DNA from 3 places in the Lacticaseibacillus casei DSM 20011 genome. Region 3 is predicted to be linked to each of the others. Evidence: predicted binding sites of a transcription regulator. Region 3 holds the regulator's gene; each other region holds the start of a gene.
The links. Region 3 encodes HrcA, which represses chaperone genes, less so after heat shock. Its sites were predicted from a motif close to TTAGCACTCNNNNNNNNNGAGTGCTAA; they were not measured.
Positions count from the first base shown of each region.

Region 1 (3,281 bases), 990 kb from region 3:
CGCCAACACGCGGCTGCAGGTTCTATCAAATCAGCGCTATCAGTTTGTGCTGCACACCGATCTGGGTACGCAGAAAATTCATTCCGGTTTGGAAATCGATGTTTATGATGATCAGGTTGGCGAACAGCGCGCGGTTCAGACGCTATCCGGCGGTGAAAGCTTCATCGCAGCCCTTAGTCTGGCGCTAGCATTAGGCGAGGTGATTCAACAGGAAAGTGGCGGCATCAACATTGATGCGTTGTTTGTTGATGAAGGATTCGGCAGTTTGGACACCAATAGCCTTGATGTGGCCATGAACGCCCTTGAGTCGTTGGAAGGCGAATCGCGGCTGATCGGGATTATTTCTCACGTCACGGAATTACGCGATAATATTCCCGATCAACTCCAGGTACAACCGGCAGGCACTGGGCGCAGTCGGCTGAAAGTGTTGCATATGGCTTAGTTAAGGATGTTGAGCGCGGTGCGACAAAAGTTTTACTTGATAGGAATATACCCATATGGTAATGTTCAGTGAAACGATTGGTATTTTTGCAAGCACTGAACATGCTCATTAACAGGGGGATTTATGTTTGAAGTAGACTTTAATGATTCAGTACCTATGAACATTGTGCCAACGACTTCGGCAGCTGATGCGCTGAAGGAATTGATGGCGTATCACAATATTACGCAGTCTGAGTTTGCAGAGCACATTGACGTTTCACAAAAGCAGCTCTCATTTATTTTGAATCGGCATGCGTATATGAGCATCAATGTTGCGCGGAAAATTGAGCAAGCCACTGGTCTTAGTGCTAGATGGCTTTTACAGCTTGACTTTAATTATCGGTTGTCACAGGCTGAGACCGATGACCTTGCTCAGGTTAAACGGTTTGAGTGGGCGAAACCCCAAAAGAATTAAGCTTGAAAAACATATGCTAGAAGGCCAAAAATTCATTTGTTCTTCTCCTGAGTCGGTGATCAGATTAAAATTTGGTGTGTCAAGGTGCCATTTAAGTGGTATAACAGAAGTTGAAAGGGTCAAACCTTCTAACTCACACCAAAAAGAGGCGACATCACATGGCATCATTGAGCAAAGAACAGAAGAAAGCTTTGATCGCTAAGGTCGAAAAGGAGCGCCAAGAACATCCTGAAAAGAAACCTAAGAAGTCAGGTTTCGAAACGATTGACGAAGAAGCAGAACGCCTTGAAAATGAAAACTAATTTTTAGCTAAGTCACGGATCCTAAACAAGAAATTGTTTAGGGTCTTTTTTTGAGCGCGTTATAGAAAACAACAGTCCAAACTATGTTTACAGACAATAGAACCAACACCGAACGCCGCCAAGATCACTTGCCGCCAAAAATACAGGCACTTCGATCCAACAAAGGTATAGGTAAATACACAAGCTGAAAATACAATAATGACACCTAACAACAACCGCTAACCAAAATTTTTTCAAAAAACTTTAGCACTCGGCGTTCACAAGTGCTAATTTGTGGTATAACTATAGGTGGAGCGAGGGAGAAGGAACAAAGGCTCCGGAGCTAAGATCGTTCTCCTGAATCCCCAAAGTCTCTGATTGAAAGGAAGTTATCTGTTATGGCTAATGAAGTTATGAATCGTCGTAATAATGAGTTGATGAATGATGTTAATGATCCGTTCTTTGACAACTTGGCGCGTCGGTTCTTCGGCCCGGTATCTGACTGGATGGATTGGGCAACTCCTTCCATTGCCAGCACGGCCGTCAACGGATTGCTGACTGACGTTAAGGAGACCAAGGACGCTTACGAAGTTCATGTTGATGTTCCTGGGATCGATAAGAACAACATCAAGTTGAACTACCATGATGGTATTTTGAGCATCAATGTTCACAAGGATGACATCACAGATCACGCCGACAAGAGCGGCAACGTCATGATGTCCGAACGCAGCTATGGCACGATGAGTCGGAGCTATCAACTGCCAAACGTTGATGACAGCAACATCAAGGCAAACTACAAAGATGGTGTTCTTAACATCACATGCCCAAAGTTGACTGAATCAAAGGAGTCTGGTCACAACATTGAAATTCAGTAATGGATTGAGTAGTGTTTGTCGTCAGGCGGCTCAAGACTCACGAACTGCATTGCAAGCATGATCAGAAGCGGCACCACTGTCGTTGATGGGCAAAACCCAGTAGTAAGCAAAACGAATCGATGAGAATTGCAGCAGTTGCAGTGATCATTGAACCGTAAAAAGGAATCACCTCTGCGATACGTATGATCGTAGGGGTGATTTTTTTGTGAGCGTAAGCCAGCCCGCTTAGAAACCGGAGTGTAAGTGGTCTTGGGCGTGATGGCGGTCTTTGCCATTGCGTCCAAGGTCCTTACACGCAGGTTTCTGGGCTGGCGAGCGCGTTATAGAACGCGAAAGTCAGCCATTCAATTGCCTCAAATAGAACAATCCCGATCAAGCCACCAAACAGTTTTCCAACACCAAACTCCATGGTAAGCTAACTTCTATGATGACAAACAACAAATTAATGGATTGGCCGCCAGAAAAAGTAGCGGCATTTCAACATGCACTTTTAGATTGGTATGACGGACACGCGCGAACGCTACCGTGGCGGCAAGACCACGACCCTTATCATGTGATGGTGAGCGAATTAATGCTCCAACAGACGCAAGTGCAGACAGTCATTCCGTATTACGAACGCTTCATGACACAATTTCCAACTGTCGAGGCACTAGCCGCGGCGCCGGAAGCCACAGTTTTGAAGGCTTGGGAAGGTTTAGGTTATTATTCACGGGCACGGCGCCTACAGCAGGCAGCGAAACAAATTGTGAACGATTATGGCGGAAAATGGCCGCAGACGTCAGCCGAGTTACAAACATTGGCTGGCATCGGCCCTTATACAGCCGGCGCGATTGCTTCCATTAGTTTTGGCGAAGTTGTGCCCGCCATTGACGGCAATGCGTTTCGGGTATTTGCCCGCTTGTTCAAAGTAGATGCCGATATTGCACGGCCGCAAACGCGCCAAGTGTTTTACGATCTGATTCGCCCATTAATCCCCAAAGATCGTCCTGGTGATTTCAATCAAGCCGTGATGGATCTGGGTTCAAGCTATATGTCCGCCAGTCACCCGGATCCCGAGCACTCGCCTGTGCGTGACTTTGATGCAAGTTATCGCGATGGCGTTGTGGCAGATTATCCGGTTAAAACGAAAAAACCGCGACCAGTTGTGCATCGCTATTTTGCTTTGGTCGTGCGCTCTGATGCCGGTTATTTGTTCGAACAGCGTCCTAGTACCGGGATGTTGGCAGATCT
Region 1 covers NZ_AP012544.1:503,489-506,769, forward strand. The annotation lists gene LBCZ_RS02415 (AAA family ATPase) at 1-442, shown strand, start outside; gene LBCZ_RS02420 (helix-turn-helix transcriptional regulator) at 566-895, shown strand; gene LBCZ_RS16025 (hypothetical protein) at 1,054-1,197, shown strand; gene LBCZ_RS02430 (Hsp20/alpha crystallin family protein) at 1,575-2,051, shown strand; partial or broken gene LBCZ_RS16675 (hypothetical protein) at 2,045-2,271, opposite strand; gene mutY (A/G-specific adenine glycosylase) at 2,479-3,281, shown strand, end outside.
Region 1: the regulator HrcA is predicted to act here: its motif matches at 1,441-1,467, upstream of LBCZ_RS02430 (Hsp20/alpha crystallin family protein).

Region 2 (3,281 bases), 1.2 Mb from region 3:
ATCAACCAGCTTGTACAAAACGGCAAAGTCGTTCGGCCAGCGCTTGGCGTTGAGGTTCGCGACTTATCCACCGTTTCTGCCACACAGCAAAAGTCAGTCCTGAAATTGCCATCTAGCATCACCGGTGGCGTCGTGGTTGCCGGCTTTACCAGTGGCAGCAGCGCCAAGACGGCGGGGATGAAGAAGTATGATGTCATTACCGCACTGGATGGTGTCAATGTTACCAACACAGCTGAGTTACACACACAACTGTATAAGCACAAGGTTGGCGATACGATTAAGCTCACTGTGTATCGCGAAGGTCAGCAACAAACCGTTTCATTTAAACTGACTCAGACGACCAGCGATTTAAAGAATTAAATTAGAAGATCCCCGATCGAGAATGTTCGGTTCTTGATCGGGAATTTTTTCGATTCAATCGCGTAGTTAGTCGGAAGCGGTTTCCCAAAATTTTAACGAAAGTTTAGCGAATAACCTGTGGAAAAGTTCAAGAAAAAGTTTTGTCAAGAGTGGGTAACTTTTTGGTAAAAGTGCTCATTGACCTGTGGATAACTCTGTGGATACTGTTCATAACTAAGATTTTCGGGTGTGATTAAGTTGGCCACCGATCTGGGGATAACTTGTGGATAAACTTTTTTGGCTTGTGACAAAACGTTTGTTCCCAGCCGTGGGAGCGGGATTGGTGCGCTGAAGTTTGTGAAATCGAACGATTAAAAACTGTGGATGACTGCTTTCGGAAAATTTTTTACTTGAATTTTTCGAATCGTCTATTTGGTGTCAATTCCAGTTCTTCATACTATATTTTGGGTGTCAAGTTACGCACATGTGGATAACCCGTGTGGACAACCTGTTGTTGATTGCGAAAAACTCGGAATTTGACTTCTGGGGACAACCTGGATACCATAAAGATGGTAAATAAGTTGTGCACAATGTATTTGAAAGGATGGTCCAACATGAAGATCACGATCAAACCAGCTGCGGTGACTTATTTGAACAACCATGTTGCCAAGGATCAACATTTGTTCCTGGCATTGGATGATGGTTCGAGTAAGTATTCCAAATTAGGCGGTTCCTGTGCCATTGGCAATAAGTACCAAATTGTCGTGACGGATACGGACGATCAGGATTATGCACTGCCGCTAGAAAACGACGCCGGTTTTAACTTAACGACCGGCGATCCGGAGACAGATTATTTCGGCAGCGGGCTAACGCTTGATTTCAAGAATGCTTCGTTAGCTTTGCGCGATGATAGCGGCATTTTAGACGGCGCGGTGACACTGAACCACGTGACGGCAAAACCGCAATCCGATGACAAGCGGCGTGAAGAAATGAAATCCCTGGGCGGCAAGATTTGCTAAATAGCGGATCGCTATTGCCAGTTTCGGGGACAGAAACTGTGAGTTGACAAAAAGTTAGAAGAGCAAAATTAGCACTCGGACATGACGAGAGCTAATTTTTGTGTTATACTTTAGGTGTTCTAAGGGAACAGTAATGACGTCAATGTCCATAACGCGTTCGCAGTCGCAGAAATCTCCGTGTAAGGACTTCAGACGTAAATGGCCAAAGTTCAGCCATTTACGTCTGAAGCCACTTACACTCCGATTTCTCAGCGCCCCTGCTCACGCTCACCTTTACTAAGAAAGGAAGTTTTCGATGATGGCTAATGATCTTATGCGGCGCAATGATTGGTTGGATGATCCATTCTTCAATGATTTAGGGCGGCATATTTTTGACAGCTTCACGCCGAGTCGTGGCGGTGATAGCAGTCGCCTGCTGAAAACGGACATTCAGGAAAATGACAAGTCATATGTTGTGAAGGTAGATGTTCCCGGTATCGAGAAGCCAAACATTAATCTGAGTTACGATCATGGCATTCTGAGTGTTGCGGTTAAGCATGAAGAGCAAGCCGATCATTCAGACAACGAAGGCAACATGCTGATGTCTGAACGCAGCTATGGTCGGATGAGCCGCAGCTATCGGTTGCCAAATGTTGATGAGGGCAAGATCAGCGCTAAAGTCACTGATGGTGTCTTGACGATTGATCTGCCTAAGTTGACAGGTGATCAGGAAGGCAACCATCAGATCACGATTGACTAATTCGGATCTGTTTGCCTAGCAACACAAGTCATGACAAAGATTCTCATCGGGAAACCGGTGGGAATCTTTTTTTCGTGTGAGCGTGAGCCGGGGAGCGCGTTAAAGCAGAAGTATCACGTATAAGATTCAGAGACCATCTTGGCAGCGGATTCTTTCGAACCATTCCCAATCCCATGTGAAATTGACGCACAAATAAGCTTCAATCCGCGAATCTTTTACCTGCAAAGGCGTATAATGGAGGGTAAATATTAGGGATGCAAAAAAATAAACCGGGTACATCATTACCGTTAAAGCGGCAAAAGGGCGCGGTGTTAACGGGATCTTTCCCAGTAAGTTAGCCCAAGCTGAATTGGGCGTTGCGTGAAAAACATTTTCCAAGCCAGATTATATTCGTTCTAAAAAGGATTGCTTTTTCAGATTGTAATGGTTATAATTAAGGCACTTAGGAAAAGGGAGTGGCAACAATGAAGAAGAACTGGCAGTTAATGATGGTGCTCGCTGTAAGTGCCGTTGCGCTGGTCTTTGCGTTCGTATTAAAACAGCCATTGATTGCTCAGGGGCTAATCACGGTGATGGGGTCGATTATCGCCTTGATTATGTTCGGGGGCATGGTGAAAACAATTCGTTCCGGTAACTTTGGGGTGGACTTATTAGCCATTACGGCGGTCGTCGCAACGTTGGCAGTCGGTCAGTACTGGGCATCGATGATTGTGTTGCTCATGTTAACCGGTGGCGATGCGTTGGAAGATTTTGCTGCGACAAAAGCCAGCAGCGAATTGAAACAGTTGTTGGAAAATGCACCGACAACGGCTCATCGCATGGTTGATGGTCACGTTGAAGACGTTGATGTTGATGCGGTCCAAGTCGGTGAAACGATTTTGGTTAAGCCGCGGGAAGTTGTTCCAGTCGATGGTACGGTTTTGGCAGGCGAGAGTTTGGTCGATGAAGCCAGTTTAACCGGTGAGTCTAAACCAGTTGCCAAAAACGCAGGTACTGATATCATGTCCGGGACAATTAACGGTGATGCTGCGTTAACCGTTAAAGTTACCCAGCGTGCCGAAGATAGTCAGTATCAAGGGATTATCAAATTAGTTAAGGAATCAGAAGCACGGCCGGCGCATTTTGTCCGGATGGCCGATCGCTATGCGGTACCGTTCACTTTGATTGCTTATGTGATTGCCGGT
Region 2 covers NZ_AP012544.1:2,735,512-2,738,792, reverse strand. The annotation lists gene LBCZ_RS13180 (S1C family serine protease) at 1-360, shown strand, start outside; gene LBCZ_RS13175 (iron-sulfur cluster biosynthesis family protein) at 954-1,358, shown strand; gene LBCZ_RS13170 (Hsp20/alpha crystallin family protein) at 1,657-2,097, shown strand; gene LBCZ_RS13165 (heavy metal translocating P-type ATPase) at 2,562-3,281, shown strand, end outside.
Region 2: the regulator HrcA is predicted to act here: its motif matches at 1,427-1,453, upstream of LBCZ_RS13170 (Hsp20/alpha crystallin family protein).

Region 3 (3,281 bases):
GTGCGTTCCAAGTGCAACGGTCCATTAGGGCCAGCAGAGATAAACGGTAGACTGATCTGGGTCTGGGTAACGCCAGACAGATCCTTCTTTGCCTTTTCAGCAGCATCCTTCAAGCGTTGCATCGCCATCTTGTCTTTGGACAGGTCAATGTTGTTGTCCTTTTTGAATTCGGAAACCAACCAGTCGATGATCTTGTTATCAAAGTCATCGCCGCCCAAATGGGTATCGCCATTGGTTGACAGAACTTCAAAGACACCGTCACCTAATTGCAGAATGGAAACATCGAACGTCCCACCGCCAAGGTCATAAACCAGAATCTTTTCATCCTTGTCGCCTTTGTCCAGGCCATAAGCCAGTGCTGAGGCGGTTGGTTCGTTGATGATCCGCTGTACATTCAAACCGGCAATTTTACCGGCATCCTTGGTAGCTTGACGTTGGCTGTCATTGAAGTAAGCCGGCACGGTAATAACGGCATCCTTAACCGGTTCGCCCAGATAGTCTTCAGAAAATTTCTTGATGTATTGCAGAATCATCGCAGAAATTTCCTGAGGGGTGTATTCCTTGTCGCCAACCTTAACCTTGTAGTTGGCTTCGCCCATGTGGCGTTTAATCGAAACAATCGTATCCGGGTTGGTAATTGCCTGACGCTTGGCAACTTCACCGACTTGAATTTCACCATCTTTAAAAGCAACAACAGACGGTGTGGTCCGATTGCCTTCAGGATTTGTAATGATCTTTGGCTGATTGCCTTCCAAAACCGCAACAGCTGAGTTGGTGGTTCCTAAGTCAATACCAATAACTTTACTCATATTGTTATACCTTCTTTATTTTCAGTTTAATTATTTAGCAACAACGACCATAGCAGGGCGTAAAACGCGATCTTTGAGATAATACCCTTTTTGCAGGACCTGAGCGACAGTATCAGCTGCGTGTTTGTCATCAGCCGCGACTGTTTGTACAGCCTGTTGGGTATTCGGGTCGAATTTTTCACCGGTGCCATCAATAGCAGTGATGCCGTTCTCCTTCAAAGCACGCTCCAAATGGTCATAAACCATCTGGACACCTTTTTTCAGTGAAGCAGCACTATCATCTTTGGCCTCGGTTGCAAGCGCACGTTCAAGATTATCGACAACTGGCAAAATCGCCTTTGCTAACTTCTGGCCGTCGTACTTCAGCATCTTCTGTTGCTCTTTTTCGAACCGATGATTCATGTTTTGAATCTCCGCGGCTGCTCGCAGATATTTATCTTCAAATTCATCACGTTCTTTCTTCAACTGTTCACCTTCGTGTTGGCTGGTTTTCAGTTGATCATTGAGATCAGCGATGCTTTCTTTCAGAATTTCTTCTTTAAGCGAAGATCCTGACGTTTCAGCAGGTTGCTTTGCCTGTTTGGCGGTATCTGCCGCGGTTTGCTTTGCTTTTTTCTCTGCCATGGTATCCTCCCTTTAAACCATATTTGCCAGTCGTCATGAAGCAACGCTAGCAAATATTTTTTAATATTCATTGATCAAAGTTGGCATAATAATCTGTCAACCGTTTTGCCAGCTCTTCACGGAAAACATCCAGCAGTCCGATCATTTTCGAATAAGGCATCTGCGTCGGTCCTAGCAAGGCGATCATTCCAGTGCCGTGGTCACCAACATCGTAGCTAGCGGTGATTAAACTGAGGTTGGCCAAATCAATTGGCTTAAGCTCTGGCCCCAAACGTACTTGAACCGGCGTTTGACGAATCGGTCCGCCAAGCAGTTCCGTCAGATCACCGTGATCAGCGTCAATCAATGACACAATCTTTTTCAGTTCATGGATATCGGAATCGCCTAGGTAATCCATCAGATTCAACCGCCCGCCAACGTAAAAGCGCTCGGACGCAGCTGATTTCAAGACGTTGCCGAAGATATCCAAGAAGCCTTCAGGACTGGTCAGATACTGCATTAACATCGAAGGCACATCGGTTTTCAGCCGCTGTGCAACTTGAATTAATGGTAGTCCAACGAGTTGATCGTTGACAATTCGAATCGCCTTTTCGAGCTCATCGGATGAGATGTTTTGCGATACGGTAAAGACCTGGTTTTCAATGTTACCGTTATTCGTGACCAAAATCGCCATGACTTGGTGATTGCCTAATGGAACAAGGCGAAAACCTGTCAGCTTGATATTGGTTACTTCAGGTCCCAGGCTAATGGCCGTGTAACTCGTCAGATTGGACAAAATTTGCGCACTTTGCGCGACAATCTCATCCATCTTATTGTATCGCTGGCTAAATGCCTGCTTGATAGTCGCCAGTTCTTGATGCGAAACACGCACCGGTTCAACAAGGTGATCGAGATAATAACGATAGCCTTGCGTTGACGGTACGCGCCCGGAACTGCTGTGGGTCTTGGTGATCAAACCGGCATCTTCTAGCGACGCCATATCATTACGGATTGTGGCGGAACTGACATGAATGGGCAGCTCGCGCATCAATCGCTTTGAACCAACCGGCTCTCCGCTTTCAGTAAACAGGCGGATGATTTCTTTTAAGACGAGCACTTGCCGTTTCGTCAACATTTTCTCACCTCACCTTAGCACTCGTTTCGCACGAGTGCTAATACACTGAATAATATACCAAGCACCGTTAGCAAAGTCAAGGCGAGCTTGCTAAAATCTTCAGTGTTTTCGGTGTTTCTAGCCAGTGGCGGCCATTTTTTCAAGAAAAAAGAGCCGTTTAAATAAGCGGCTCGTCAAGCAAAAACTGTTGAAAGACTTCGTTGCCTAAAAACTTGCCCTTGTTAGTCAGCCGGATGAAGCCATCATCGCGCTGTAACAAGCCTTGGCTTTCCAACTCAGGTACGGTCTCGCCATAAACGGCATCAACGGTCAGATGATAGCGCTGATAGAAGCGTTTTTCACTTACGCCGCGCATGGTTCGCAAGCCAAGGAACATTTCTTCTTCAATTTGTTCGGAAACCGGAACCAAATGATGAGCCAAAACCGGTAAATGATCGGTGTGAAGCGGCGTTAGGTACTGTTTGATCGGGCCATAATTGTGATACCGATCGCGACCGAGATAACCAAACGCACCAGCTCCAAAGCCGAAGTACTTGTCATTTTGCCAGTAAAGCAGATTGTGTTGGCATTGATAACCATCTTTGGCAAAATTGCTGATTTCATATTGATGTCTGCCATGTGCTTCCATTAAATCAATGGCATCCTGGTACATATCGGCTTCGACATCCTGCGTTGGCGAGCGCAATTTGCCTTGGCGCATCAAATTATAAAAAATGGTTTTCCGTTCAAGAATA
Region 3 covers NZ_AP012544.1:1,495,348-1,498,628, forward strand. The annotation lists gene dnaK (molecular chaperone DnaK) at 1-809, opposite strand, end outside; gene grpE (nucleotide exchange factor GrpE) at 840-1,433, opposite strand; gene hrcA (heat-inducible transcriptional repressor HrcA) at 1,501-2,547, opposite strand; gene hemW (radical SAM family heme chaperone HemW) at 2,705-3,281, opposite strand, start outside.